DNA from 2 places in the Cupriavidus sp. DB3 genome. Region 2 is predicted to be linked to the other one. Evidence: predicted binding sites of a transcription regulator. Region 2 holds the regulator's gene; the other holds the start of a gene.
What was found. The regulator LexA, encoded in region 2, represses DNA repair genes until DNA is damaged. The targets are predictions, from matches to a motif close to ACTGTATNNNNATACAGT.

Region 1: a site for LexA is predicted at 3,373-3,390, ahead of K7G19_RS03075 (putative DNA modification/repair radical SAM protein). Genes of this name have one in related genera too.

Annotation. Positions count from the first base shown of each region.
Region 1 covers NZ_JAIZPL010000001.1:718,949-733,916, forward strand. Annotated here, with positions in the region: gene K7G19_RS03060 (S1C family serine protease) at 1-882, opposite strand, end outside; gene K7G19_RS03065 (VWA domain-containing protein) at 952-2,031, shown strand; gene K7G19_RS03070 (SOS response-associated peptidase family protein) at 2,215-3,186, opposite strand; gene K7G19_RS03075 (putative DNA modification/repair radical SAM protein) at 3,402-4,613, shown strand; gene K7G19_RS03080 (UdgX family uracil-DNA binding protein) at 4,610-6,349, shown strand; gene K7G19_RS03085 (LysR family transcriptional regulator) at 6,306-7,205, opposite strand; gene K7G19_RS03090 (CaiB/BaiF CoA-transferase family protein) at 7,326-8,540, shown strand; gene K7G19_RS03095 (tripartite tricarboxylate transporter substrate binding protein) at 8,664-9,662, shown strand; gene K7G19_RS03100 (heavy metal sensor histidine kinase) at 9,795-11,225, opposite strand; gene K7G19_RS03105 (heavy metal response regulator transcription factor) at 11,231-11,905, opposite strand; gene K7G19_RS03110 (hypothetical protein) at 12,230-12,466, shown strand; gene K7G19_RS03115 (MipA/OmpV family protein) at 12,865-13,662, shown strand; gene K7G19_RS03120 (HAMP domain-containing sensor histidine kinase) at 13,701-14,968, opposite strand, start outside.
Region 2 covers NZ_JAIZPL010000006.1:146,208-161,175, forward strand. Annotated here, with positions in the region: gene dusA (tRNA dihydrouridine(20/20a) synthase DusA) at 1-872, shown strand, start outside; gene K7G19_RS19955 (hypothetical protein) at 1,717-1,968, shown strand; tRNA gene K7G19_RS19960 (tRNA-His) at 2,077-2,152, shown strand; gene K7G19_RS19965 (hypothetical protein) at 2,240-2,389, opposite strand; gene K7G19_RS19970 (hypothetical protein) at 2,659-2,832, opposite strand; gene lexA (transcriptional repressor LexA) at 2,956-3,612, opposite strand; gene K7G19_RS19980 (asparaginase) at 3,881-4,876, shown strand; gene rpsF (30S ribosomal protein S6) at 5,025-5,399, shown strand; gene priB (primosomal replication protein N) at 5,465-5,764, shown strand; gene rpsR (30S ribosomal protein S18) at 5,768-6,046, shown strand; gene rplI (50S ribosomal protein L9) at 6,074-6,526, shown strand; gene K7G19_RS20005 (replicative DNA helicase) at 6,738-8,129, shown strand; gene K7G19_RS20010 (DUF47 domain-containing protein) at 8,323-8,949, shown strand; gene K7G19_RS20015 (inorganic phosphate transporter) at 8,971-9,981, shown strand; gene K7G19_RS20020 (C40 family peptidase) at 10,110-10,856, opposite strand; gene K7G19_RS20025 (hypothetical protein) at 10,919-11,458, opposite strand; gene K7G19_RS20030 (PhoH family protein) at 11,476-13,179, opposite strand; gene K7G19_RS20035 (peroxiredoxin) at 13,425-13,886, opposite strand; gene K7G19_RS20040 (Mth938-like domain-containing protein) at 14,080-14,469, opposite strand; gene K7G19_RS20045 (pyridoxal phosphate-dependent aminotransferase) at 14,814-14,968, shown strand, end outside.

The DNA.
Region 1 (14,968 bases), on a different contig from region 2:
GATGCCAAGGAAATTGCCGCTCTGGTTGGGATTGAGGATGGCGGTGACGATTCCCACCACCTCGCCCTTCATGTTGACCAGCGGCCCGCCCGAGTTGCCCGGATTGGCGGCGGCATCGAACTGGATCAGCTTGTCCAGCTGCTGCTTCTCGTCGGGGGACACGAACTGCCGGTCGAGCCCGGACACCACGCCGGCCGTCACCGACGGGCCGATGCCGAACGGAAAGCCGACCGCGACCACCTCGCTGCCCGGCGCCAGTTCGCGGCTGGAACCGAGCGTCGCGGGCGGGAGGTCGTCGGGAATCGATCTGGGCTGCAGGATGGCGAGGTCCTTCTCCGGCACGGCCTGCAGCACGGTGGCCTCGGCGGTATGCCCGTCGTGGAAGCGGACCTCGACGCGGCGGGCGCCGGCGACGACGTGGTAGTTGGTCAGGATCACGCCGCTCTCGGTGACGACCACGCCGGTGCCAATGTGCCGGCCGTCGGGCAAGGCGTCGGGCGCGACCTTGTCGCTGGGGGCCTTGTCGCCGGGGGCCTTGCCCTTTGCGGTCTCGTCGCGCGGCGTGCGTTTGGAAGGGGCGGAGGATTCGGGCGGCCTGGCGGGGCGATCGCGTCCGGCCTTGTCGGCGCGCGGCTTCTCCGCGGCGGTATCGGCGGCCGGATAGCTGCGGACCTCGACCACCGACTGGCGGATCGCCTCGGCGGCGCGGGCGGCGCGCGAAGGCAGGTCCTTGTTGTTCAGCGTGTGGAGCACGGCCGAATCGATGTCCGACTGCGTCAAGACGCGCTGTTTCGGCTGCAACAGCCAGGCGGAGCCGATGCCGGCGGCGAAGACGAGTGCGATCGCCGCCAAGGCTGTTCCGTAGATCGTCACCCGTTTCATCGCCGCCCCGAGTTCACGCGTCGGAAACTACAGTACCATCGATCTTAACCACGCGCCAAGGAGCAGGGCATGCAGTTTCTCTGGCCTCAAATGCTCTGGCTGCTGCTCGTGCTTCCCGTGCTGGCAGCGGCTTACTTCTACGTGCTCGCCCGGCGCAGGAAGGCCGCTCTGCTCTACGCCAGCCTCACCCTGCCGCGCGCGGCGCTCGGTCCCCGGCAATGGCTCCGGCGCCACCTCCCTCCCCTGCTCTTCTGGCTGTCGCTCGGCACCGCGCTGCTCGCCTGCGCGCGGCCCAGTGCGACGATCACGCTGCCGGCCGACACCATCACGCTGGTGCTTGCGATGGACGTCTCGCGCAGCATGGAAGCGACCGATGTCGCCCCGACCCGCCTCGCCGCCGCACAGCAGGCCGCCATGAATCTCGTCATCGGGCTGCCGGCCAAGGTGCGGCTCGGCATCGTGTCGTTCGCCGGGACCGCGTCGGTGGTGCTCAGTCCAACCGACAACCGGCAGGACATGCTCGAGGCGATCGAGCGCTTCCAGCTTCAGCGAGGCACCGCGACGGGCAGTGGCCTGATCGAAGCGCTGGCGGTCCTGTTCCCGAACGATGGCATCGACCTGGAGGCGGTGCTGTTCGGCGACGCTTCGGAGCCGCCGGAGAATCAGGGCAGGCCGCTGGACGAATCGGCCGCGGCCGACGCTCTCCGCCAGAAACGCGCCAGACGCGAGGAACGGCCTGCGGCCGAACCCGGCTCCTATCGGCACGGCGCCGTGATCCTGCTCAGCGACGGCCGCCGCACCACCGGCCCCGACCCCGTCATCGCCGCCCGCATGGCCGCCGAACGAGGCGTGCGCGTCTATACCGTCGGCTTTGGCTCCCGCGACAGCACGACGGCCGGCGGTTCGGGTTCCGTCATGTCTTACTACATGCAGCTCGATGAACCCGCGTTGCGCGCGGTCGCCAAGATCACCGGCGGCGAATATTTCCACGCGGGCTCGGAAGCCGATCTCAGCCAGGTCTATCGCCAGTTGAACACGCGCTTCGCGCTGGAGCGCCGGGATACCGAGGTCGGCGCGTTGTTCGCGGCGGTGGCGGTGCTGCTGCTGATGGCGGCGAGCGGGCTGTCGATCCTCTGGTTCCGGCGCTGAGGTTTGGCGATGTAGAGGAAACGGTAAGTCGCGGCGCTCCCAGTAGATGAATTGGCAAGAACCGGCGCGCTCAGTAGATGAATTGGTAAAGCGCGACCTCCCGAGTGGATGAATAAGCAAGTTCAGTAGAAGGATTGGTAAGCCGTCATTGGTAAGCCATCGCCGCCTCCCGCTGCGCCCCCGCTAAGCCGCCAACCGATATTCGAAGAACGGCCGCTCCCGGTCGTCCAGGATCGCGTGCAGCGCGGCCAGATCGCCGGGGTCGGGATTGAGCCAGGCGTCCACGTGCTCTGGCTTGATCGGAATGACGCAACGGTCATGGCCGGCCGCGGCGACTTCCGGGGGCGGCTCGTCGGTGATCGCGGCAAACGAATACAGATCCGGCTCGCCGGCCTCGCCTTTGTGATGCGACCAGAGGCAGGCGATCAATAGATCCTGCGGCGGCTCCGGACGGAACTCGAGGACAACGCTCTGCTCCTTTTCGTCCGGGCCGAGCTCGCGGCGCTCCAGCCGGTGCCGGGCCACGTGTTCATGAAAGGCGCGGATCGGCAGGATGCCGTGGCGATAGCCAAACAGCTGGCGCCACGCCGTCTCGAGATTGTCGCGGCGCGCGTTGTAGGTGCCGGGCTTCTTTCTTTCCATGGCGACGTCCCAGCCGGGCAGCCGGCAGCGGTAGCGCATCGGCACGATCACGCGCTGGCCGTCCATCATGATCATCACGGGCGCGTAATAACCCGGGAAGATCATCGCGTCCTCCGGCACCGGCACCGCACGCTGCAGGTCGGCCAGGTTCTGCTGCAGGCGGGCGATCTTGTTGGCGGCGATGCGCTGCTCGTTCTCGGCCTTGCGGGTGGGCCGGCCGGCAAGCGCGCGCTCCGCTTGCGCAAGGCGGGTCTTCTGGCGAAACAGCTCGGCCTCCAGCGCATTGGCCTGTTCGCGGTCGCCCGCGGCGATCAGCGCCGCGAGCTCGCGCTCCTCGTCGGAGCCGGAACCGGCCTGCGCGAAGGCCATGCGCATCGCCTTGGGCAGCTTTTGCCATTCCTGGTCCTTGCGCTTCTGCCAGAACAATTCGAAGAACTGGCGAAGGCTCATCACCGCGCCGTATTCGCGCGTGAATTTCCTGAAGTCGGCCTTGATCTGCGCGGCGTAGCACATCGGCCTCTCCCCTTGACGGCCACGATGACGCCATCCTCGCAGGCTTCGGTGGCGGCGGACATCGGTATTGAGCCGGGGCTCCCGCCGCACGAGGTCAAGGCTTGAGGCCGGGCGGCATGGCGCCGGCCAACCTTGCCGCCTTGTCCCGCGGGAAATCGGCCTCGCAAACGCGATAGCGCCTATAATACTGTATATCCATACAGTATCACCACCCGATGGAACTGCTCACCAAGCTGGAAATCCTGGCCGACGCCGCCAAGTACGACGCCTCGTGCGCCAGCAGCGGCGCGCCGAAACGGGATTCGCTCGGCAAGGGCGGACTGGGCGCCAGTACCGGCGCGGGCATCTGCCACAGCTTCACGCCCGACGGGCGCTGCGTCTCGCTGCTGAAGATCCTGCTGACCAACTTCTGCCAGTACGACTGCCAGTACTGCGTCAACCGCCGCTCCAGCAACGTGCCGCGGGCGCGTTTCTCGCCGCGCGAGGTGGTCGACCTGACGCTGGACTTCTACCGGCGCAACTATATCGACGGGCTCTTTCTCAGTTCCGGCATCATCCGCAGCGCCGACTACACCATGGAGCAGATGGTCCAGGTCGCGCGTTCGCTGCGCGACGAACACCAGTTCCGCGGCTATATCCATCTGAAGACGATTCCGGACGCCGATCCCTGGCTGATCTCGCAGGCCGGGCAGTATGCCGACCGGCTCAGCGTCAATATCGAGCTGCCCACCGACGGTGGGCTGCAACGGCTGGCGCCGGAGAAGAACGCGCATACGATCAAGCGTGCCATGGGCTCGATCCGCCTCGCGCAGGAGGAGGCCGAGAGCGACAGGCGGGGGCCGGGGCGCGCGCCGGCCGGGCAAAGCACGCAGATGATCGTGGGCGCGGACGACGCCGACGACCGCACCATCCTGCAGACCGCGCAGACGCTGTACGGCGCGTACAAGCTCAAGCGGGTCTATTACTCGGCGTTCAGCCCGATTCCCGACAGCCCGTCCGGCCTGCCCGCGCAGGCGCCGCCGTTGCTGCGCGAGCATCGGCTGTATCAGGCCGACTTCCTGATGCGCGGCTATGGCTTCCAGGCCGAGGAGCTGTTCCAGGCCGGCGGCGACCTGCCGCTGGACATCGATCCGAAGCTGGCCTGGGCGTTGGCGCATCGCGAGTCGTTTCCGGTCGACCTGAACCGCGCGCCGCAGGCCCTGATCGCCCGGGTGCCCGGCATCGGCATGCGCAACGCGAAGCGGCTGGTGGAGCTGCGCCGTTCGCGCGCGATCCGCTATCAGGACCTGGCGCGGCTGCGCTGCCCGATGGACAAGGTCAAACCCTTCGTCGTGGTGCAGGACTACCGGCCGGCGCTGGCGGATTCACCGTCCGAACAGTTGCGGCGGGCGCTGTCACCGGCGCCCGTGCAGCTGGCCTTGCTATGAGCGGCGCAGGACCGCGCACGCTGGTGGTCGAGTGCGGCGTTGAGTGCAGCGTCGATGGCGGCGTCGATGGCGGCTACGCAAGCTGGCGCGCGCAGGCCTTGCGGGCGCTGGCGGCGGGCTGGCCGCCGGAGACGGTCACATGGACGGAGCGCGGCTCGGCGGCAAGCGGGGGAACCGAACAGCTGATGCTTCTCGGTCCCGGCGCCGCACCGGTCTCGGGAGACGACGGACCGGTCCCAGGCGACAACGCGCCGGTCTCGGGCGACAACGCACGGGTCGCGGGAGACAACGCGCCGGTCTCGGGAGACGACGCGGTGCCGGCAGCCCGCCCGGACACCACGGGCGCCGCCCCGGACGTGCGCGTGTCCAAGGCATTGGCCGCCCTGCTGCAGGACGCCGCGCGTTACCGTTCGCCGCAACGCTGGGCGTTTCTTTACCGGGTGCTGTGGCGATGGTGCCAAGGCGATCGCGCCGTAGCTTCCGCCGCCGATGAAGACGGCGCGCGGCTGCATGCGATGGCCAAGGCCGTGCGGCGTGCCCACCACGACATGATTGCCTACGTGCGCTTTCATCGGCGCGGCGGCGACGGCATGCCGGAGTACCTGGCCTGGTATGAGCCCGAGCACGACGTGCTGGCCGACGCCGCCGACCACTTCGCACGCCGCATGGGCGGCGCGTCGTGGTGGATCGGCACGCCGCAAGGCGCGGCGCTGTGGGACGGGCATGCGTTGCAGTTCTCCGGGACACCGGCCGATGCGTTGGCCACCGCCGATTTCGCCGCGCTCCGAGCGGGCGCGGCCGCCGACGACATCGAGCCGTTGTGGCTCGCCTATTACCGCAGCATCTTCAATCCGGCCCGCCTGAACGAAGCCGCACTGGAGCAGCACATGCCGGTGCGCTTCTGGAAGGGGCTGCCCGAGGGACGGCTGATTCCGGCGATGATCGCCGACGCCCGCAACGGCGCCCGCCGCGTCGCGCAGGCGGGCGCCGTCGGCACCATGAAGGGCAAGCCGGTTGCGGTCGATGCGCAGGACGCGCAGCCGCTGCGTCCGGCGCCCTCGTCGCTGGATCAATGCCGCCGCTGCGAACTCTGGCGCCATGCTACCCAGGCCGTGCCGGGCCACGGTCCCGAAACGGCCCGCATCATGCTGGTCGGCGAACAGCCCGGCGATCAGGAAGACCTTGCCGGCCGCGCCTTCGTGGGGCCGGCGGGCAAGGTGCTGGACGAGGCGATGCGCCGCGCCGGTGTGCCACCCGACTCGGTATACGTCACCAACGCGGTCAAGCACTTCAAGTGGATCCCGCGCGGCAAGCGGCGCCTGCACAAGACGCCGGGCCAGCGCGAGGTCGAGGCCTGCGCCCATTGGCTCGACGAGGAACGGGCGCGGGTGCGGCCGGCGGTCATCGTCACGTTGGGCGCGACGGCGCTGGCGGCGATCCTGGGCCAGAAAGCCAGCCTGCGGGACTACCTGAACCGGCCGGTGCGGCTCGGCGACGCCTGGGTCGTTGCCACCTGGCACCCGTCCTATGCGTTGCGCGTCGATGACGCCGGCAAGCGCGAGGACATCGTCGCGGCCATCGGCCAGGCCATCGCGCAGGGCCGGGAACTGGCCGCGGCGCCTGCCCCACCTGCCCGGCCTCCCTCGCCTCCCTCGCCTCCCTCGCCTGCCTCGCCTCCCTCGCCTCCTTCGCCTACCCCGCCATCGCCGCCGCCTTCTGCTGCAGAAAGGCAATGAGCGTCGTCACGGCGCGCGTCTGGTAGCGCGCCGGCATATACAGCAGATACATCGTGGTGCGCAGGAAGGCCAGGTCACGCGGCGGCAGCGGCAGGCGAACCAGGGTCCCGGCCGCCAGATCGGACGCCACCATGTACTGCGGCACCAGGCCCACGCCGATCCCTTGAAGGATGGCGTCGCGCAGGAAGAAGAAGTTGGCCGACATCAGCCGCGGGCGGATCTGCGCCCGGCCGGCGGCCGTTCCCGCCAGCCCGGCCAGCTGCAGCCGCTCGCCGGTCAGCTCCGAGGTGATCAGCGGCAGGTCGCGGAACTGCTCCAGCGAACTCGGCATGCCGACCTCGCGGGCCAGTTCCGGCGTGGCGCAGGCAACGTATTCGATGTCCCCGAGGCTGCGCGCCACGGCATTGGTCGGCGTCTCGCCCATCACGCGGATGGAAAAGTCCACCGCGCCCTTGATCAGGTCCTCGATGTCGTTGTCGAAGATCACGTTGAGCGTGATGGCCGGATACATCCGCATGAACTCGATGAACCAGGCCGACATCGTGTGCTGGCCGAAGCCGCTCGGCACGCTCAGGCGCACCGTGCCGCTCAGCCGCTTGCCCAGGTTCTGCACGGACTCGCGCGCCGCCATCAGTTCCTGCCGGATGGCGCGGCCGTGTTCGTAGAGTTGCCGGCCCAGTTCGGTCGGCTCGAGCTGGCGGGTGCTGCGCCGGAGCAGTTCCGCGCCCAATTGCCGCTCGAAATGGTTCAGGCGCTTGCTGACGTTGGCGCGGCTCATGCCCAGCTGCCGGGCCGCCCGGCTCAGGTTGCCGGCGTCGATGATGTCCACCAGCAACGACAGCGCGCTCAAATCCATTGTCAACTCCGAGTTGTCATCTATGTTGATTCCCGGTTGCAATTGTCAAACTTTATCAACATATAGACAATCTGCGCTGACCAAAATAACCGGACCGTTCCCGGCAGGGGACGTTGCTCAATGCATCAGGAAAACAAAGGCGCATCGCTGCCGCTGGCCGGCGTGCGGGTACTGGACCTGTCGCGCGTGCTGGCCGGGCCGATGTGCGCGATGGCACTGGCCGACCTCGGCGCGGACGTCATCAAGGTGGAACACCCGGCCCGCGGCGACGACACCCGCGACTGGGGTCTGCGGATCGGCACGCGCAACACCTCGTACTTCAACAGCGCCAACCGCAACAAGCGCTCGATCACGCTGGACCTGCAAAGCGAGGCGGGTTTGAAGTTGGCGCGCGAACTCGCAGCGCGCAGCGACGTGGTGATCCAGAACTTCAAGGTCGGCGGCGCGGAAAAGCTCGGCCTGGGCTACGAGCAGCTGTCCGAGCTCAATCCCGGCCTGGTGTACTGCTCGATATCCGGCTATGCGCGCTTCACGCCCGAGGCCGAGCGGCCCGGTTACGACCTCGTCGTGCAGGGCGAGGCCGGCGTGATGGCCACCAATGGCGAGGCAGGCCAGGGCCCGCTCAAATTCGGCGTGGCGGCGGTCGACATGTTTACCGGCATGTATTCGGCGCAGGCGATCCTCGCCGCGCTGTACGCGCGCCAGTCGACCGGCCGCGGGCGCCACGTGCAGATGGCCCTGTACGACTGCGGCCTGATGATTACCTCCTACTACGGCATGGAAGCACTGCTGCAGGGCGGCGACCCGGCCAAGTTCGGCAATGCGCATCCGTCCATCGTGCCCTACGGCGTGTTCGAGGCCGCCGATGGTCCGCTGGTGATCACCGTCGGCAACAACGGGCAATTCCAGCGATTCTGTCGCGACGTGATCGATCGGCCAGAGTGGGCCGAGGATGCGCGCTTCGCCACCAACACCGCGCGCTCGCAGCATCGCGACACGCTGCTGCCGCAGCTGCGCGAGGCCCTGCGCCGATTCACGCGCGCCGAGCTGCTGCGGCGCCTGACCGCCGCGCAGATTCCCTGCGGCGAGGTGCTCGGCATGTTCGAGGCGCTGCAGTCCGAGCGCACCGCGCAGGCCGGCCTGCTGCATCGCTACGAGGACAGCGAGGCGGGCGCGCAGTCGGTGCTGGCGCCGCCGTACGCCATCGACGGCCAGCGGATGCCGGTGCGCATGCCGCCGCCGCATATGGGGGAGCACACGCAGCAGGTGTTCAAGGAACTGCTGCAGCTCGATGACAACGAGATCGCGGATCTGCGGTCCCGCGGCGTCATCTGAGCATCGAATTTCGCCTTTCCCAGTTCCCAGTTCCCAGTTCCCAGTTCCCAGTTCCCAGTTCCCAGTTCCCAGTTCCCAGTTCCCAGTTCCCAATAGACGCTCTCAATGGACGGAGACAAGACAATGACCAAGCTGATCCTCAGCCGCCGCCAGATACTGAAGGCCGGTGCCGCCGCATCGATGGCCGCGATGATGCCCGCCGCGCTCGCACGCAGCGGCTGGCCCGACAAGATCATCAAGATGGTGGTGGCCTTCCCCGCCGGCGGCCCGACGGACACCGCCGCGCGCATCGTCGCGCAGAAGCTCTCCGAACGCCTGGGGCAGCAGGTCATCATCGAGAACAAGCCCGGCGCGTCGGGCTCGATCGGCACCGCCAGCTTCATCAAGAGCGCGCCCGACGGCTACAACCTGTCGATGTTCGGCATGCCGGCGCTGCTGGCCCCGCTGATGTACAACAACAGCGCGTATGACGTGAAGAAGGACTTCCAGTCCGTCGCCACCGTCTACGTGCTGCCGATGGCCATCGTCATCAACCCGAACGTGGTGCCGGGCGTGGAAACGCTGGCGGACCTGATCCGCTTCGCCAAGGCCAGCAAGACGCCGCTGAACTACACCAGCTCGGGCACCGGCAGCTTCGGCCATCTGGCGATGGAGCAGCTCAAGGACCTGGGCGGCTTCGACATGATGCACGTGCCCTACCGCGGCAGCGCGCCCGCGGTCGCCGATCTGCTCGGCGGCCAGGTCGGCACCATGTTCGCCGATGTGGTGGCGGCATTGCCGCATATCCGCGCCGGCAAGCTCAAGGCGATCGCGCTGAGCTCGCCCAATGCCAAGGTGCTGCTGCCGGGCGTGAAGACGGTCTCGGAGCAAGGCTTCCGCGGCTTCGACTTCGATTCGTGGGGCGGCCTGATCGCGCCGCTCAATACCCCGCAGCCGATCGTCGACCGCATCGCCAGCGAAACGCGCGACATCCTGTCCAACGACAAGGAACTGCAGCAGAAGCTGGTGACGGCCGGCGCGATCGCCTCGTTCCAGGACGGCAAGCAGATGCAGGCGCGCCTGAACAAGGACTACGACCGCTGGAGCGCCATCGTCAAGGCGAAGGGCATCAGCGCGACGTAATCGCGGTCGCACCGCGGTCTCTCATACCGCGGGCTCATACCGCGGGCTCATAGCGCAGGCCAATGACGCGGCCTGATGGCGCAGCCCAATGACGCGGCCTCATGGCGCGCCGTCACTCCGCTGCCCTCTCCTTCACGGCGTCGGCAGCGGAAACGCCAGCTCCAGCACCGTCAGCCCCTGCCGGCTCGACACGGTCGCGCGGCCGTCGTGCAGCCGCATGATGGAATCGACGATGGCCAGGCCCAGGCCCGTCGAGTGCGCCGAATTGCTGCGCGCGGGATCGCCGCGGTAGAAGCGTCCGAAGATATGCGCCAGCCGCTCGGGCGGGATGCCGGCGCCGCCATTGGCGACGCGAATACGGGTCGCTTCGCGCTCGGCGCTGACGATCACCGAGACCCGGCTGCCCTGCGGCGCATGGCGCAGCGCGTTGTCGAGCAGATTGGTCAGCGCGCGGCGCAGCAGGGTCTGGTCCGCGCGCACCGGCGCATGTCCCTGCAGCGACAGCGAGATCGCGCGCTCCGCCGCCACCGCCTCGAAGTACTCCGCCACCGCTTCCACCTCGGCGCGCGCGTCCAGCGTGCGCGGCGCCAGCGCGACCTGCGCGTGGTCGGCGCGGGCGAGAAACAGCATGTTCTCGATCATGCGGGACAGGCGGTCGTATTCTTCCAGGTTCGATTCCAGCAGGGCCTCGTATTCCGCGACATTGCGCGCCTGGGCCAGCGTGACCTCGGTCTGTCCGATCAGATTGCTAAGGGGCGTGCGGAAGTCGTGCGCCAGGTCGGCGGAGAACTCCGACAGCCGCGAGAAGCTGTCCTGCAGGCGCGCCAGCATGCCGTTGAAGGCGTCGGCCAGCTCCCGCAATTCGCTGGGCGCGGTGCCGGCATCGAGCCTGGTCGCCAGACGGCTGGTCGTGACGGCCGACGCCTCCTCCGCCATCCTGCGCAGGCCGCGCAGCCCACGGCGCGCCAGCAGATAGCCGAGCGCCGCGGCGGCGACGGTCGCGCACAGCGTCGCCCAGAAGACATGGAACTGGTAATCGCGCATCAGCACCGCGCGGTAACCGGCGTCGCGCAGCACGACGATCTCCACGGCCTCGTCGGTGTCGCCGAGCCGGCCCAGCGCGGCGATCGCGCGCGAGGGCACGCCATTGCGCGGATACCAGGTCTGCAGCATCGACGGTTCGGGATGGACGTCGGCGGGCAGCGCTTTCAGCGGCGGCACCGCCTCGTGGCGCGGGTTCAGCGTCACCAGCGGCTCGCCGTGCCGGCTGCGCACCAGCAGGATCAGCCCTTCGTGACCGAGCGCGATATCGGCAAACCGGTGCATGCCCTCGCGCACGGCGGTTTCCGAATCCACCTCGGACAACAGATGCCGGACCAGGACCACCTCGCCGACCAGCTCGGCCTCGTCGCGCTCCTGCAGCTGGGTCGACAGCGCGCACGCGAGATAGGTACCCATCGCGGCCATGATGGCCGCTGCCACCGCGCCGAAGGCCAGCGCCATGCGGGCCGTCAGCGATTGAGGAAGCAGGCGCGCGGCCAGCGCCTTCGAGATGGCGAGCATGGCCGCTACCGCGCGATATCGTCCAGCACGTAACCCATGCCGCGGCGCGTGTGGATCAGCTTGGCCGGGAACGGGTCGTCGACCTTGGCGCGCAGGCGCCGGATCGATACGTCGACGACGTTCGTGTTGCTGTCGAAGTTCATGTCCCAGACCTGCGACGCGATCAGCGAGCGCGACAGCACCTCGCCGCGCCGGCGCGCCAGCAGATGCAGCAGCGCAAACTCCTTGGACGTCAGCTCGATCTTCTGTCCCGAACGCGTGACCCGCCGGCGCACCGCGTCGATGCGCAGGTCCGCCACCTCGATCCACTCGTTCTCGCGTACCGGTCCGCGGCGCAGGATGGTGCGAATCCGCGCGACCAGCTCGGCAAAGGCGAATGGCTTGATGATGTAGTCGTCGGCCCCGAGCTCGAGGCCCTTGAGGCGATCGGCCAGATCGTCGCGGGCGGTCAGGAACAGCACCGGCGTGTCCTGGTCGCGCCGCAGTTCTCGCAGCATCTGCCAGCCATCCATGCCGGGCAGCATCACGTCGAGCACGATCAGGTCGTAGGGCTGCGCGCGGGCGTGCGACAGGCCATCGACGCCGTCGCGGGCCAGATCCACGATAAAGCCGGATTCGGTCAGGCCCTTGTGCAGGTAGGCGCCGGCCTTGGGTTCATCCTCGACTATCAGTACACGCATCGACATTCAACGAATCGCCGGACCGCCGGCAAGACGGTAACGGTACCGCAATCCCGGCGCCGGCGGCCGATCATGACAAATTTGTCATGTCGTCGTCAGATTGCGGCGGCGTGGCGCAACGTCGCGCGACGCATGTCGCGCTGGCGCCGCGACGGCGCGGGGGTGGTCGTGGCGATGGCGTGGTGGTGGCGTGGCGATGGCGGCGTTCGTCCAAATGACAGCATTGTCATGGGGTCGTCATGCTCCTGTGGCGAGCGTCTTCGTAGACTGCCTTCACCGGTCGCTACCGATCACTACCGGCCATCCTTTCGGAGAACACTGACGATGAAGCTGCTCAAGCACGCCCTGCTCACCACCACCCTGGCCCTGGCCGCCCTGCCCGCCCTGGCGGGCGCGAGTGCCATCGACGCCGGCAGTCTCGGTGCACGCAATGTCTACGCGGATGGCGCCCATCAGGGCCACGTCGATCCCTTCACCGACGGCGCACGCGGGGGAACGCGCGATGTGTTCAGCGACGGCGCTGCCACGGGCGGCCGCGACGTCCATGCCGACGGCGCCTGAGACAGGCGTTCAGCGCGGGGCATTGACGCCGCGCGCGCCTGGACCGCCGCGCCAGGCCATGAAGCGGGCGCGGATGCGGCAGGCCTCGCAGGTCCTCATCGGTCGCCGCAAGCCCTAATAACTTCTTAAACCCACCTCGGCACGATTCGAACCGTGGACGACGGCCATCGCCGGCCGCCACAGCAAACAGCAAGGTTCCTCGTGCCAATCCCCATGCTCCCTCCGCGCGCTACCCTGCGTGCGCCCGCGACGTCGGATGGCGGCCCTGCGGCCGCCATGGACGGTCGATGCCTTTGTCTGCGTTGCCGGACCCTTGCCGCGGCACGCCGGAACCAGGCGCCGCCCATCGGCGGCCGCCCTGCTGACTTTCCGATCGACTCTTGCCCGACGAAACCCGAATGAACGCAACAAGACCCGGTCGCCATGCGGCCTCCTTTCGAACCCCGGCCGCCGCGGCGGCCATCGCGTTGCTGGCCAGCCTGTGGACGCCGCAGGGATGGGCCCAGGGCGGCGACGCCGCGCTCGAGCCCGCCGAACCGCAATGGGGACTCGGCGTCGGCGCGGCTGCCCGCCGCAAGCCCTATCGCGACGTCGGCACGGATTACCGGGCGATTCCCGTGCTGTCGTACGAAAACCGCTGGCTGCACGTGTCCGGCCTGACCGCGGACCTGAAGCTGCCTTCGCTCGGCCCGGTTTCGTTCCGGCTGCGCACCCGCTACGGCCTGAGCGACGGCTATGAGGCCTCCGACTCCGCCGCGCTCGAAGGCATGGCCGATCGCAACGCCCGCCTCTGGTTCGGTGGGGCGGCGATCTGGCACAACCCCATTGCCGATGTCTCGGCCGAATGGCTCGGTTCGGCCGACGGGAACAAGGCCACCCTCCAGGTCAGCCGCGGCTTCCAGTACGGCAATTTCCGGCTGACGCCCCACGTAGCGGCGCAATGGCTCAGCACGGACAACGTGGACTACTACTACGGCGTCAGGGCATCCGAGGCGCGCATCGGCAGGCCGCAATACCAGGGCGATTCGACGGTGAACCTGACCGCGGGCTTGCGGGTGGATTACCGGCTTGCGCGGCATCACCAGCTGTTTCTCGATGTCAGCGCGACGCGACTGGGCTCGGCGATCAAGGACAGCCCGATCGTCGATCGCTCGAACATGACCAGCGTGGCGGTGGGCTACCTGTACCGGTTCTGATCGCCGGTTCTGATCGCCGGTTCTGACCGGCCGCCCCGTCAGGCCACCGGCGCGGCCTGCGCGAAGACGACGCGTACGCGAAAGCCGCGCCCATCCAGGCCCCGGCCCGTCTCGATGGTGGCCCCATGCGATTGCGCAATGGTGGCCACCAGCGAGAGTCCGATGCCGCTGCCGCGCACCCGATTGCCGCTGGCACGGTGGAATCGCCGGAAGATCGCCTGATGCTCGGCTTGCGGCACGCCCGGCCCGTCGTCCGCGACTTCCAGATAGACCGCATCGCCGGCACCCGCGGTGCCGCAGGCAATCCTGATCCGCCCACCCGGCGCCGTATACCGCAGCGCGTTGTCGACCAGGTTGCGCAGCAGGATGCCGATCTCGTCGATATTGCAGGCGATGCGGCCGCCGCCCGTTTCCACCGACAGCCGGCGCGCCTGCAGTTCGGCCTGCACCTCGAACTCGCTGGCGACATGCTGCACCAGGTTGCCGAGGTCCGCCGGTTCGTGCGGCGCCTGGCCGCAGGCATTCAGCCGGGCAAGGTCGAGCAGTTGTTCGGCGAGCCGCGTCGTCCGTTTGGCGGTGGCCAGCAGCTTTTCCAGCGCCGTGTCCTTGTCCTTGCCGCTCGGCGCGCGCAGCGCGATCTCGACCTGCGCCTGCAGCGCTGACAATGGCGTGCGCAATTCGTGGGCCGCATCGCCGATGAAACGCCGTTCGCTCTCCACCGCCTGATCGAGCTGCGCCAGCACGCGGTTGAACGACTGCACCAGCGGCTGCAGTTCGGTGGGCAGCGAGGTCGATGGCAGCGGTGTCAGGTCGAAGGTCTTGCGATCGCGCACCAGCCGTTCGAGGGCGGCCACGGGCTTCAGCGACCGGCGCATGGTGTGCCACAACAGCACGCCGACCAGCGCGAGCAGCACGCTGATGGCCAGCAGCGCCTGCATCGCGGCCTCGCGCACCTCGGCGTTGATGACCTCGTGCGGGATGCCAACCTGCGCCTGCATGGTTCCGGTGCTGTCGGAGACGGCATAGACGCGCCAGCGCTCGCCATCGATGACACGCGTGGCAAATCCATCCACGAAGTCCGGCTTCAGCGCGGCCACCGGCGTATCGGCCTGCACGCGGGGACGCGGGCTCTGCACGGTCAGCAGCCTGCGCTGCGACCAGATCTGGATCACCAGGTCGAATTCGCTGGCGCGGTCGTCGTCGCGCACTTCCCGGCCGGGCCCGACCAGATTGAACGACTGCTTGTTCGCCGGCAGCGCGCGCACGATGCGGGTGGCGAAGGCCTGCAGCTTGTCGTCCCAGATAC
Region 2 (14,968 bases):
ATGGCGATGTCGCGCGCCATCTGGACTTCGATGCGGCCGAGCAGCCGGTCGCCCTGCAACTGGGCGGCAGCGAGCCGGCCGATCTGGCGGCCTCCGCCAGGCTGGGCGAGCGCTGGGGCTATGCCGAGATCAACCTGAATTGCGGTTGCCCGTCCGAGCGGGTCCAGCGCGGGGCGTTCGGCGCCTGCCTGATGGCCGAGCCGCAACTGGTGGCGGACTGTGTGCGCGCGATGCGCGACGCGGTGTCGGTGCCGGTCACCGTCAAGCACCGGATCGGCATCGACACGATCGAGCATTACGATTTTGTCCGCGATTTCGTCGGCACGATCGCGGAGGCGGGTTGCCAGACCTTTATCGTCCATGCGCGCAACGCGATCCTGAAAGGGCTGAGCCCGAAGGAGAACCGCGAGATTCCGCCGCTGCGCTATGAGGTGGCCTACCAGCTGAAGCGGGAATTCCCCCAGCTCGAAATCCTGATCAATGGCGGCATCACGCGCTACGACGAGATCGACGCTCACCTGCAGCATGTCGACGGCGTGATGATCGGTCGGGAGGCCTATCACCAGCCGTTCCTGCTGGCGGAGGTGGATCGCCGCTACTACGGCGATACCGCGCCGTCGCCTTCACGTCTCGACGCCGAACTGGCGATGCAGCGTTATATCGGCGATCTGGTGGAGCGGGGCGGTTATATGGGCGCGGCGACGCGGCATATGCTCGGCCTGTATCGCGGCGTGCCCGGCGGGCGGGGCTGGCGGCGTGTGCTGTCCGACGCGCGCCGGATGAATGCAATCCGCACGCGGGACGGTGTCGATGCGCTGTTCGAGGAGGCGCGTAGCCACCTGCATGCGGAGCGGCCGCTGCAGGCGGCATGATTGGCGGCCGGGAGTCCGAGTCGGGAGTCGGGAGTCGGGAGTCGGGAGTCGGGAGTCGGCAGTCGGGAGTCGGGAGTCGGCAGTCGGTGAGGGGCCGTTGCTGGAGAGGCAGTCGCTGACAGGCAGTCGCTGACCGGTAGTCCGTGACAAGGAGCCGGTGACAAGGAGCCGGTGACAAGGAGCCGGTGACCGGTACCGGTGACAGGTGATCGGCAGCCGAGCAGTCGGCGCTCGGCGGTCGAGCGGCGGTAGATGGCCGCCGCCGATTGGAGTGCAGACTCTAATTTCGAATCGGGCATGGTCCCGCACCCGCCGTGCCGCCGCGTTGCAGCCACTTTCCGCGCCAGTGCAGGCGATGGCAGGCACCAGGAAAGGGATTCCCCTAGATAGCCAAGCCGATTCCGATTTTCTTAAACTGTCTGTGCCCTCGAATACAGGGCTTTCTTCAACTGATTTTGGAGCCCGCCTAGTGCGGGCTTTTTTTGTCCTGCAGCCGGGCGTGTCCGGGGTCGGTCGCCGGTCCTTTCGTTTACCCGAATAGTGCTTGGCGGCGATGACAGTTACATTGCAATTGCCTTCAGGGCATTGAGATCGCAAGAGTTTAAGAGTCCGCCGTGTGCGGACTTTTTTTTGCACCGCATTTCCCCGCCGCTTCCGTCTTCTGCTTTCCCTTCCTCCGCCGTCCGCCCCGTTTCCCTCCCGCCTTGCCGCTGCCGGCGTGATGCCGTCGAGCAACGTCCCCGCGAATCATTCTCGTTTGCCTGCTGCAAAGAGGTGACCCCCCAACCGGGTGATGGCAAGATGTAGCCAAAAACGACAAGAAGGTCTGGCCTCGGAGGGTGGAATGGAAGAAGACGGCTTGTTTGGTGTCGCGTTCGAAGGCTTCCGCGTCGTCTGGGTGGTCGAGCGGTTGCAGAACGGTACCTGGACCGCCCGCTACTGCTGGCATCGCGGCACGGATGCGGCCGCGGCCGCGGCACTGCAGACCGATGTGCTGAACGGCAGGAGCCGAAGACTGCCTGGTACGTATCAGTCCGAGGAAGAAACGATCGAGGCGATCCGCGAGGCGATCCGCCTCGAAGCCCGCTGGTCCTGATGCGCCGTTCGACTACGCACGAAAATTTTTGTGCGTAGTACTAGCCATCGCCAAACGAAGTTTGTATAATCTTGGTTTCCGTCGAGCAGTACTGACGACGGCGCTACGGTGGCTGTAGCTCAGTTGGTAGAGTCCAGGATTGTGATTCCTGTCGTCGTGGGTTCGAGTCCCATCAGCCACCCCAAGATCCCATGCAAAACAGCCGCTCATCGAGCGGCTGTTTTGCTTTGTGGCGAGCATCATCGGGCGGGCCAGCGCCTCAAGTCGGTCCTCAAACCAGCCTTGCAGCGGCCTTGGTGATCGTCCACCCGACACCCATGCACAAGGCGATCCAACCCGCTGCGATCAGCGCCACGTCGTGCCAGTTCATGGTGCGGCGACCGGGGCGAAGCAGCTTGACGGTGTCGTCTGACGAAGGCATGGCCGTCTCCTTCGAAAAGCATGGGAACAGGCTAGGCCATGCCTCAACGAATTCACGGTCCGAGTTGTAAAGGTTTGTTGCGATGCGCGAGAGCCGTCGCTTTCGATCGGGCTGCCATATCCCGCGTCTCGCGCGGACGCGCGCGCAGGCGCTCAACGCAGTCGATCTTGTCGCTGCGATCGCACGAACGCGGCTTGCCTCGCACGTTCGAATTCACGCGCCAGACCTCCCGCGCTCAACCGCACGCGATCAACTTCACGCGTTCAACTTCACGCATTCAACTTCACCCCCGGCTGATCGAGTTCGAGCATCCGGCAGATCGCGGCCATGCTGCCGACCATGGTGCGGCGCTGCGCGCCCTGGTAGATGCGGACACCTTTGGACTGGCGGAACGGCGTGGGCTTGACGGGGTAGCGGGTCAGGGAGCGGTCGGCTTGCAGCATGGTGGTCCTCTTCGGTAAGGCGTCAGCGGAAGTCTTGCGGCAACACGGGGCCCTGCGGCTCGTGTGGCTGCATGACTGAGGTTGGCGCCAAGGCGGCGGCGCCTGCCGGATTGCTTCGTTGGGCTAGAAGCCGGACTGGCGGATCAGTCCGACGGCGATGCCTTCAAGCGAGAATTCCTCGCGTCCGGGCCGCACGATGATGTTGGCGAAGTCCGGGTTCTCGGCGATCAGCTCGATCGCGTCGCCGCGATGCTTGAGCCGTTTGACGGTCACGTCCTCGCCGATGCGTGCCACCACGATCTTGCCGTTGGCGGCATCCTGCGCGCGTTTGACCGCGAGCAGGTCGCCATCGAAGATGCCGGCGTCGCGCATGCTCATGCCGCGTACGCGCAGCAGGTAGTCGGGGCGTTCGTCGAAGACCGAGGCGTCGACCTGGTATTGCCGGTCGATATGCTCGGCCGCCAGGATCGGGCTGCCGGCGGCGACACGGCCGACCAGTGGCAGCGTCAGCTGCATCACGCCGGCCATCGGCAGCGAGAACTGGTCCGGCATTTCGGAGTCGCTGCGATTGACCTTGAGCCGGATGCCGCGCGAGGCGCCGGGCGTCAGCTCGATCACGCCCTTGCGAGCCAGCGCGCGCAGATGTTCTTCGGCCGAGTTCGGCGACGAAAAGCCGAATTCCGCAGCGATCTCGGCGCGGGTCGGCGGAATGCCGGTCTGCCGGATGGTATTGCGGATCAGGTCGAAGATCTGCTGCTGCCGGGGTGTCAGAGTCGCCATGGCTTGTCCGTGTTGTTGTATCCGGTGGCGGTCCGGCCGGTGGCGCGCGCTGCGAAGCGTGCAGGCCGTCGGTGGCCGCCATGTGCAACACTGTACGTTTGAACAGTGTGCTGTGATTTTATACAGTATCGATCGAAGTGCAAGAGGAATTTGCATCCTCGTCCACTTTCGGGGCCGGACGGTCGGGCCGCGGGGCAGGGCAAGACCGTAGGGGAGCGGGCCGTCGCGGCGGGTACAATCGCCGCCTGTTTACGGATATCTCGTGCCCATGACCTTGCCTCGCGTGATCGTTCTTGCCACTGGCGGCACCATCGCCGGTTCCTCGTCCAGCGCCGCCAGCAGCGCGCGTTATCAGGCGGCGACCGTGCCGGTGTCGGCGCTGCTCGAGGCTGTCCCGGCGCTGAAGGACGTCGCGCGGATCGAGGCGGAGCAGGTCGCGCAGATCGACAGCAAGGACATGTCGTTCGGCCTGTGGGCGCGGCTGGCGGCGCGGGTCCACCACTGGTCCACGCAGGACGACGTGGCCGGCATCGTGATCACGCACGGCACCGATTCGCTCGAAGAAACGGCGATGCTGCTGCATCTTGCCGGCGTGGCCAGCGTGCCGGTGGTGCTGACCGCGGCGATGCGGCCGGCGACCTCGCTGTCGGCCGATGGCCCCCTGAACCTGCTCGATGCCGTACGCGTCGCGGCGCATCCTGACGCGGCGGGCAAGGGCGTGCTGGTGGTCATCAATCAGGAGATTCATGCAGGACGCGACGCGGTCAAGGCGCACACCTCGGCCGTCGACGCGTTCGCCTCTCCGGGCACCGGGCCGATCGGGCTGGTGCAGGACGCGCTGGTGCGCTTCACGCGTGCGCCGCTGCGTCTGCCCCGGCAGGCCCTGCCGCTGCCGCAGGACTGGCCCGCGGTCGAGATCGTCGCCAGCTATGCGCAGCCGGGCCGCGTGGTGGTCGATGCGCTGGTCGCCAGCGGAGTGCGGGGCCTGGTGGTCGCGGCGGCCGGCAATGGATCGATCCACGAGACGCTGGTGGCAGCGCTTGCCGACGCGGCGCGCGCCGGTGTCGCGGTGGTGCGCAGCACGCGCACCGGTGCCGGTAATGTGATCGCGCCGGCGCAACCCAATCCGTCGGCGGGCGCGTTCGTATCAGCCGGCGATCTGAATCCGTACAAGGCCCGGGTCGCGCTGCTGCTGGCGCTTGGCGCCGATCCCGCGCTGGCCGGCGATCCGGTGCGTTTGCAGCAGTTCTTCGCGCTGATCTGAGGCTGGCGGCGCAAGCCGGAGCGCCGCAGATCCAGCCGGGACCTCATGCGGCTTGCCGCCGTGGCCGTTCCGGGCTATACTCGCGGGCTATTTAACCCTTGCTGCACCGGACTTGGCGCCCGGGCGGCTTATCCCAAAAGGAGCGTCAATGCGTCATTACGAAATCGTATTCATCGTCCATCCGGACCAGAGCGAGCAAGTGCCGGCCATGATCGAGCGTTACAAGACGCTGGTCACGTCGCAGAACGGCCAGGTGCACCGCGTGGAAGACTGGGGCCGTCGTCAACTGGCCTACATGATCCAGAAGCTGGCCAAGGCTCACTACGTTTGCCTGAACATCGAGTGCGGCAAGGACACGCTGGCTGAGCTCGAGCACGCGTTCAAGTTCAACGACGCCGTGCTGCGCCACCTGATCGTCCAGACGAAGAAGGCCGAGACCGGCCCGTCGCCGATGATGAAGGAAGTCCAGCGCGAAGAAGCCCGCAAGGCTTCGCAGCAAACCAGCGAAGGCCAGGCCGCCTGAGTGCGGTCTGCTGTGTGCGGTTCGCTCCGGCATGACCGGGGCGGCATGCGAGAGGCGGTGGCGCGATGAACCAGCTGAGGCTGCACGCCACCCTCGTCGAGCGCGACGCGTTGCGCTACACGCCGGCCGGCATCCCCGTCGTCAATTGCCTTCTGCAATACGGCGGCGAGGTGGTCGAAGCGCAGACGCCGCGGCAGGTCGAGTTCGCGATCGCCGCGATGGGCGTCGGTCCGGTCGGCCAGCACCTGGAGCGCACGCCGCTCGGCACGGTGCTCGACTGCGAAGGCTTTCTTGCCCGCAGGCACCGCAACAGCAAGGCTCTCGTCTTTCACATCACTGGATGTAAAGCATTCGTAAAGGATTGAACCATGGCATTCGTCAAACGTGACAACAAGAACAAGAAGCGCTTCCAGCAGCAGAACCCGCTCTTCAAGCGCAAGCGCTTCTGCCGCTTCACCGTGGCCGGCGTCGAACAGATCGACTACAAGGATCTGGACACGCTGAAGGACTTCATCGGCGACAACGGCAAGATCACGCCGGCTCGTCTGACCGGCACCAAGGCGCACTATCAGCGTCAGCTCGACACGGCAATCAAGCGCGCCCGCTTCCTGGCGCTGCTGCCGTACACCGACCTGCACAAGAACTGATCGCCTGGTCGCTAAGGAGAAAACACGATGCAAGTCATTCTGCTGGAAAAAGTCGTCAACCTGGGCAACCTGGGTGACATCGTTCGCGTCAAGGATGGTTACGCCCGTAACTTCCTGATCCCGTCCAAGCGTGCCCGCCGCGCGACGCAGACCGCCATCGCCGAGTTCGAGGCCAAGCGCGCCGAGCTGGAAAAGGCCGCCGCCGAGAAGCTGGCCGCCGCGCAAGCCGAAGGCGAGAAGCTGAGCGGCCTGACCGTCCAGATCACGCAGAAGTCGGGCGTGGACGGCCGTCTGTTCGGCTCGGTGACCAACGCCGACATCGCCGAAGCGCTGGCTGGCCAGGGCTTCAAGGTCGAGAAGGCGCAGGTTCGTCTGCCGAACGGTCCGCTGAAGATGGTCGGCGACTATCCGATCAGCGTGTCGCTGCACACGGACGTCGCGGTCGACATCACCGTCTCGGTGCTGGGCGAGCACGTCTAAGCCTGCCGGCCGCGACCGGCGCGACATCCGTTCGCGCCGCCGCGGCCCGGCCAGGCCAGCAAAAGGCAGGAGCAGGCTGACAGCCGCTTCTGCCTTTTTTCTTTGTGGCGCCCGCACGCATGCGCGTTGTGCGCGGCGCCACCATCATCGGGTCCTCCGCCGGCCGAGATTCGCTCGGCCATGCGCGGGCGGGCCGCTATAATTGCCCCCCATGAACGCGCCCGTCGCCGATCCCCAACTCGACAATCTCAAAGTCCCGCCGCATTCCATCGAGGCCGAGCAATCGGTGCTGGGTGGCCTGCTGCTGGATAACGCGGCCTGGGACCGCATCGCCGATTTCCTGTCAGAGGCGGACTTCTATCGCTTCGACCACCGGATGATCTTCCAGAGCATCGCGCGGCTGATCTCGGACACCAAGCCGGCCGACGTGATCACGGTCTACGAGATGCTGCAGGTGGCCGGCAAGGCCGAGGAGGTCGGCGGTCTCGCCTATCTGAACTCGCTGGCGCAGAACACGCCGAGCGCGGCCAATATCCGCCGCTACGCCGAAATCGTGCGCGAGCGCTCGGTGCTGCGCAAGCTGGTCACGGTGGCCGACGACATCGCGACCTCGGCCTTTGCGCCGAAGGGCCGCGAGGTGCGCGAGCTGCTGGACGAGGCCGAATCCAAGGTCTTCGCGATCGCCGAGGAAGGCTCGCGCGGGCAGAAGGGCTTCCAGGAGATCCAGCCGCTGCTGACGCAGGTGGTGGAACGGATCGACGAGCTCTATCACCGCGACACCAATACCGATGTCACCGGCGTGCCGACCGGCTTTCTCGACCTGGACCGGATGACCAGCGGCATGCAGCCGGGCGACCTGATCATCGTCGCCGGCCGTCCGTCGATGGGCAAGACCGCGTTCTCGCTGAATATCGGCGAGCACGTCGCCGTCGAGCAGGGCCTGCCGGTGGCGGTGTTCTCGATGGAAATGGCCGGCACGCAGCTGGCCATGCGTATGCTGGGCTCGGTCGGCCGCCTCGACCAGCATCGCCTGCGCACCGGCCGGCTGCTCGACGAGGACTGGCCGCGGCTGACGCATGCGATCCAGCGGATGAACGACGCGCAGCTGTTCATCGACGAGACGCCGGCGCTGAACCCGATGGAGCTGCGCGCGCGTTCGCGCCGCCTGGCGCGTCAATGTGGCCAGCTCGGCCTGATCATCATCGACTACCTGCAACTGATGTCGGGCTCGGGCGGCGGCGAGAACCGCGCCACCGAGATCTCGGAAATCTCGCGTTCGCTCAAGGGCCTGGCCAAGGAGCTCAACTGCCCGGTGATCGCGCTGTCGCAGCTGAACCGCAGCCTGGAGCAGCGTCCCAACAAGCGTCCCGTGATGTCCGACCTGCGCGAATCGGGCGCCATCGAACAGGATGCCGACGTGATCCTGTTCATCTATCGCGACGAGGTCTACAACCCGGACTCGCAGGACAAGGGCACCGCCGAAATCATCATCGGCAAGCAGCGTAACGGTCCGATCGGTACCGTGCGGCTGACCTTCCTGGGCCAGTTCACCAAGTTCGACAACTTCAGCGGCGGCCCGGCGTTCTTCGACAACGATACCTGACCGCGCGGGCGCGGCAGGCGGGTGGCGCGCTGTCGTGTTGCGCCACACAAAGCGTACGTCACGCGCCGACTACCCTGTAGAATATTGCTTTTCCGTGACAGCCGGCGGCAACGCCGGCTGTTGCGCAATCTCTCCCGCAATCCAGTCATTCCCAACGAGACGGCGCGCCAGCGCGCCGCGACAAGGAACAGCCATGTTCGGCCGATTCATGCCCACCGAGGGCAAGTTCTTCGAATACTTCAACCAGCACGCCGACTGCGCGGTCACCGCATCGCGCGAACTGGAAACGCTGATCAACGATCTCGGCAATGCCGAAGCCCACGCGCGGCGCGTGCAGGCCACCGAGAAGAAGGCGGACCGGATCACGCACGACACCATCGATCTGCTGCACAAGACCTTCATCACGCCACTCGACCGGGACGAGATCCACAAGCTGATCACGACCATGGACGACATCCTCGACCTGATGGAGGACGTGGCCGAGACCATCACGCTGTACGACGTCACCAGCCTGACCGACGAGGCCCGCAAGCTCGCCTCGATCTGCGTGCAGTGCTGCGAACTGGTCAAGATCGCGGTCGGCCTGCTCGAGGACATGGGCAACGCCAGCACGATCCTGAAGACGGCCCAGCAGATCGATCAGCTCGAATCCGAGGCTGACCGGTTGATGCGCGGGGCGATTTCCAAGCTGTTCCGCGACGAGACCGACGTCAAGCGGCTGATCAAGATGAAGGCCATCTTCGAGCAGCTCGAGACGATCACGGACAAGTGCGAGGACGTGGCCAACATCATCGAAGGCATCGTGCTGGAAAACGCCTGAGCGCGCCCACCGGAACTCCGCATGCAGACTGTACAAATGAGCTTGTGGGTGATCGTCCTGCTGGTGACGCTCGCTCTGCTGTTCGATTTCATGAACGGCTTTCACGATGCCGCGAACTCGATCGCGACCGTGGTATCGACCGGCGTGCTCAAGCCCCATCACGCAGTGGCGCTGGCCGCCGTCTGCAACGTGATCGCAATCTTCGTCTTCCATCTGAAGGTGGCGGCCACGGTCGGCACGGGCACCATCGACGTCAATATCGTCGACCACTACGTGGTCTTCGGCGCCCTGGTCGGGGCGATCGCGTGGAACCTGATCACCTGGTATTACGGCATCCCGTCCTCGTCCTCGCACGCGCTGATCGGCGGCCTGGTGGGCGCCGCGGTGGCCAAGGCGGGCACCGGCGCACTGGTCGCCAGCGGCCTGCTGAAGACCGTGGCATTCATCCTGATCTCCCCGCTGGCGGGCATGCTGCTCGGCTCGCTGCTGATGCTGGTGGTCGGCTGGACCTTCTTCCGTACGCCGCCGTCGCGCGTGGACCGCTGGTTCCGCCGCCTGCAGCTGGTGTCGGCCTCGCTCTACAGCCTGGGCCACGGCGGCAATGACGCGCAGAAGACCATCGGCATCATCTGGATGCTGCTGATCGCCAGCGGCCACGTGATGCAGAGCGACAGCGCGCCGCCGACCTGGGTCATCGTCAGCTGCTACGTCGCGATCGGCATGGGTACGCTGTTCGGCGGCTGGCGCATCGTGCGGACCATGGGCCAGAAGATCACCAAGCTCAAGCCGGTGGGCGGCTTCTGCGCAGAGACGGGCGGCGCGATCTCGCTGTTCCTCGCGTCCACGCTGGGCGTGCCGGTCTCGACCACGCATACGATCACCGGCGCCATCGTCGGTGTCGGCTCGGTGCGCAAGACCTCGGCGGTGCGCTGGGGCGTGGCCGGCAACATCGTCTGGGCCTGGGTGCTGACCATTCCGGCGTCGGCCTTCATGGCGGCGATCGCCTGGTGGATCGGGCGGCATCTGCTGTGAGGCTCGCCCGCAAGGGCAGGCGATGAAAGACAAGGCCAGGCATTTGCCTGGCCTTTGTCATTGGGGCTCCTTTTTTCGGCTGGCGCCGGTCCACCGGTTCAGTGTGCCGTGGGCCAAGGCCAAGCGGCTCAGCGATTGGCGAAGGCGGCGATGGGATCGTCGTCTTCCGGGACCGGCGCCGGGGCGGGCGCCGGCGAAGGCGCTGCGGGCGGCGGCGGGGAGACGGGCACAGCCGGCACCGCCTGCGGAACCGGCGTGCTCGGCGCGACCGGTACCGCGGCGTTGGCGATGCGCCGCGCGCCGTTGTAACGCGACGCCCAATAGGACTTGGTCATGTCCTCCAGCCGCACGGTGCCGCCGCTCGACGGCGCGTGCACGAAGCGGTTCTGACCGACGTAGATGCCGACATGCGAGTTCGCCCGCCCCGTGGTGTTGAAGAACACCAGATCGCCCGAGGCCACCTGATCGCGCGATAGCGGCGTGCCGCGCGTGCCCATCGCCTCGGTGGTGCGCGGCAGATTGACGTTGGCCGCGCGCGACACCACGTAGCGGACCAGGCCGCTGCAGTCGAAGCCGGAATCGGGCGTATTGCCGCCGTAGCGGTAGGGCGTGCCGACCAGCGACATCGCCTGGATCGAGATTTCTTCGAGGCCGGCGCTCGGCTCGACGATCGGCGCGCGCGGCGTGTTGCGGGCATGGCCGCCATGGCGCGAGGGCGGCGTGCTGGCGCAGGCCGCCAGCAGCAGGGCGAGGGCGCCCACCAGCAGCCGGCGCGTGTCAATCACCGCGGATCGAATCGACGACAGCGTCGAGGGAAGCGTCGAGGGAAGCGTCGAGGGAAGCGAAGAAGGAAGGCCGGTGCTGGTCGATCGCATGGACTGGTGGGCCAGCCGGTGCGGTCCTTCGACCGGGGCATCGCTGCGCGATGCCCGGATGGCTACCAGCGCAACTGCGCGTCGTAGGTGCCGGTGCCGACGGTCATGGACTTGGGCTGGCCGTTGTAAGTGGCGTGCACATTGTAGCGGCCCTCCGGCGCCTTGATCAGGCAGCGCGGCCCTTCGGTACGAAATCGCGCCACTTCGTGGCCTTCGCGCATCAGTCGGACCTCGACATCGGCCAGGAATTCGCCGGTCGCGCCCTGCGTAAACAGCACGCCCATGTTGAACTGCTTCTGGCGTGCGGCCAGCCGCCGTTGCTCGTCCTCGCCGACGCCGCCGCAGACATAGCTGACCGCGCCGACGGTGCGGATCACCGGCTCGTTGACCGGTGGCGCGACCACTGGCGCAGGGGCTGGCGTGGGCGGCTGAACGGATGGCGGTACCGCGCCGGGCGCCGGCGCGGTCGCGCCCGGGGGCGGCGCCGCGGCCGGTTCGGAGATGGCCTGCGCACGCAGCAGCCCCGGCGCGGTGACCGCGCTGGCCGCCATCAGGCAGGGGATCAGCGCGCCGGAGGCGCGCTGCCAGCGATCGCTTCGCATCGCTTGCCTCCGTCCGCTCACAGCACGTCCGCCGCGTGGTCGGCCAGGCGCGAACGCTCGCCGCGCGCCAGCGTGATATGGCCGCTGTGGCTCCAGCCCTTGAAGCGGTCGACCACGAAGGTCAGGCCCGACGAGCCTTCGGTCAGGTACGGCGTGTCGATCTGCGCGATATTGCCGAGGCAGACGATCTTGGTGCCAGGGCCCGCGCGCGTGACCAGCGTCTTCATCTGCTTGGGTGTCAGGTTCTGCGCCTCGTCGATGATGACGAACTTGTTGACGAAGGTGCGGCCGCGCATGAAGTTCATGCTCTTGACCTTGATGCGCGAGCGGATCAGTTCCTGCGTGGCGGCGCGCCCCCATTCGCCGGCGCTGTCGTCGCTCTTCTGCAGGACCTCGAGGTTGTCGTCGAACGCGCCCATCCACGGCTGCATCTTTTCTTCCTCGGTGCCCGGCAGGAAGCCGATGTCCTCGCCGACCGGCACGGTCGCCCGCGTGACAATGATCTCGTTGTACAGCTTCTGGTCCAGCACCTGCTCCAGCCCCGCGGCCAACGCCAGCAGCGTCTTGCCGGTGCCGGCCTGGCCCAGCAGCGTGACGAAGTCGATGTCGGGGTTCATCAGCAGGTTCAGCGCGAAGTTCTGCTCGCGGTTGCGTGCGGTCACGCTCCAGACGTTGTTCTTGTGGTGCGTGTAGTCCTTCAGCGTCTGCAGCAGCGCGGTCTTGCCGTTGATCTCCTTGACCTGCGCGTACAGCGGCAGGCTGCCGTCCATCGGTTCCAGGTAGACGAACTGGTTGACGAGGAAGGAGGGCACCAGCGGGCCGGTCAGCCGGTAGAACATCGCGCCGGTCTTCGGGTCCTGCCAGCTCTCGACGCCCTTGCCGTGCCGGGTCCAGAAATCGTTGGGCAGCACCATCACGCCCGAGTACAGCAGGTCCTTGTCCTCGAGGACCTGGTCGTTGAAATAGTCCTCGGCCGGCAGGCCCAGCGCCCGGGCCTTGATCCGCATGTTGATGTCCTTGGACACCAGCACGACGTCGCGTTCCGGATGCTGCTGCCGCAGCGCGCTGACCACCGCCAGGATCTGGTTGTCGGCCTTGCCCTCGGGCAGCCCTTCGGGCAGCTTGGTGTCGTTCAGCCGGGTCTGGAAGAACAGCGTCCCCTGCGCGTCGCGGTTGCCCAGCTTGGCCAGCGGCAGGCCTTCGTCGAGCACGCCGTCGGTGCCGGCCACCAGCGCATCGAGCGTGCGGCTGACCGCGCGCGCGTTGCGCGCGACTTCGCTCATGCCCTTCTTGTGGTTGTCCAGCTCCTCGAGCGTCATCATCGGCAGATAGATGTCGTGCTCCTCGAAGCGGAACAGCGAGCTCGGATCGTGCATCAGCACATTGGTGTCGAGCACAAACAGCTTGGCGGGGCCGGTGTCCTTGCGCTGCCGGCGGCTGGTGGTGCCGGTGCTGGTCTTGACCAGCGACACGGGCGAGGCCGGCGTCGTCGACACCGGGGCGCTCGGCACGTCTTTCGCGCGGGCGCGCGTGCCGGCGGCACGGGCCTCCACCGCGGGCGCGGCGGCTTCGCTGGGTCCGCTTTCAAGCAGGGCCACGCGTTCCAAGGCCGGAACGGGCTTTCTTGCCTGCGTCGCGGACTTCGGCAACCTTGCAACCGGAGCGAACTCGCTCGGGTCCAGCAGTTGTGCAGGCTTGGCGGGCATGGTCGGCAGCGGCATGCTGGGCGTTCCTTTCAGGGGGAGGGGAAAACGGGCGGGGCCGCGCACAGACGAAAAAGCCGCCGGGCCCGTTGAGCGGGCGAGGCGGCTTGTCTTGTGCGGGCGGACGGCACGGCAGTTCCGCTACCGGCCCTGGGCATCGTGCGCCTGGGCCGGAGGGGAGAAGCAGCGTGGCAACCAGAATCTGAACTCATTACGGGGCAATGTATCCGAACGATTTCCGTTTGGCAATTGCCCTGTGAAGGTCACATCGCGCGCACCAGTTCGAGCACTTCGTCGACGTGGCTGGGCACCTTGATGCCGCGCAGTTCATGGCGCAGCTTGCCCTTGCCGTCGATCACGAAGGTGCTGCGCTCGATGCCGCGCACTTCCTTGCCATAGAGTTTTTTTATCTTGATGACGTCGAACAGTTGGCACAGCGCTTCGTCGGCATCGGAGATCAGTTCGAAGGGAAGCTCCAGCTTGGCCTTGAAGTTCTCGTGCGATTTCATGCTGTCGCGCGAGATGCCGAACACCACCGCGCCGGCGGCCTCGAAGGCCTCGTGCTGGTCGCGGAAGTCCATCGCCTCGTTGGTGCAGCCGGGGGTGTTGTCCTTCGGATAGAAGTACAGCACCACCGTCTTGCCGCGGTAGTCGGCGAGGCGGAAGGTGCCGCCGGTGGCCGGTGCGCTGAAATCGGGAACGGCCTGGTTGAGACACACTGTCATTCTTATGGCTCCTGGAGGAAGCGGCGCTGGGGAAATCGGCTCGCCGGGGACCGGCCCCGCGCCGGCTCGGGCGAGGGGCGGTCGCGGCGGGCGGGGATCGCGGGCGTGGCCGTGCTCACGGCAAATGAGGGCGCGTCGGCATAGTTCAAGCGTGGCGTCGGGCAGACATCGGCCGACCGCAGGGACGGCCGCTTCAGCCGCCCGCGGCCGCGTCTTCGAGCAGCAGCACCGCCGCCACCTTGCGGCCCTCGGCCATCAGGATGTTGTAGGTGCGGCAGGCCGCCGGCATGTCCATCGCATCGACGCCGATATGGCGGCGGGACAGGGCCGCGGTCAGGCGCGGATGCGGAAAGCGCAGGCGGTCGCCGGTGCCGAGCAGCACCACCTCGGGGGCATGGTCCAGCAGGCCCTCGAACTGGTCCGCGGCCAGGTCCTCGAAGCGCTGGACGGGCCAGGGCCGTACCTCGCCCTCGGGCATCACCAGCACCGACATGGTGTAGCGCACCTTGTTGATCTCGATATAGCCCGGGCCATACGCCGTGACGGTGTTCATGGCGTTGGGCTGGTCGGCATGGAGTTTCACGGGGGAACCTTGTGGGGAAACTGGTCGGGGAGTTGGGCGGAGAACTTGTCGGGGAGCTTGTCGGAGAACTTGTCGCAGAACCGGCGCCGGGAAGGCGCGGACCGGGGCGGTGGCGAGCGCGGTCCGGCCGCGCTGCATCGCAAGATCCCTGCCGAAGTCTGTCATAATCCGCTAAATTATAGCCTTTGCCTTCCTGCCGGCCGCGCTGCCCTCGCATCGCCCCGCAGTGCAGCGAAGCGCGCTCCGGACGACCCCCTGTTTTACGCAGATTCCCTGTTCGCCGCCGCACGAACCGGCGGCCCCATGCTCCCTTTGTCCCTGCCAGACTCCTGCCCGACCACGCCGTGAAACCGATCCAGAAATCCAACAAGCTGAACAACGTCTGCTACGACATCCGCGGCCCGGTGCTGGAGAAGGCCAAGCAGATGGAGGAAGAGGGGCACAAGATCATCAAGCTCAATATCGGCAACCTGGCCGTGTTCGGCTTCGATGCGCCGGA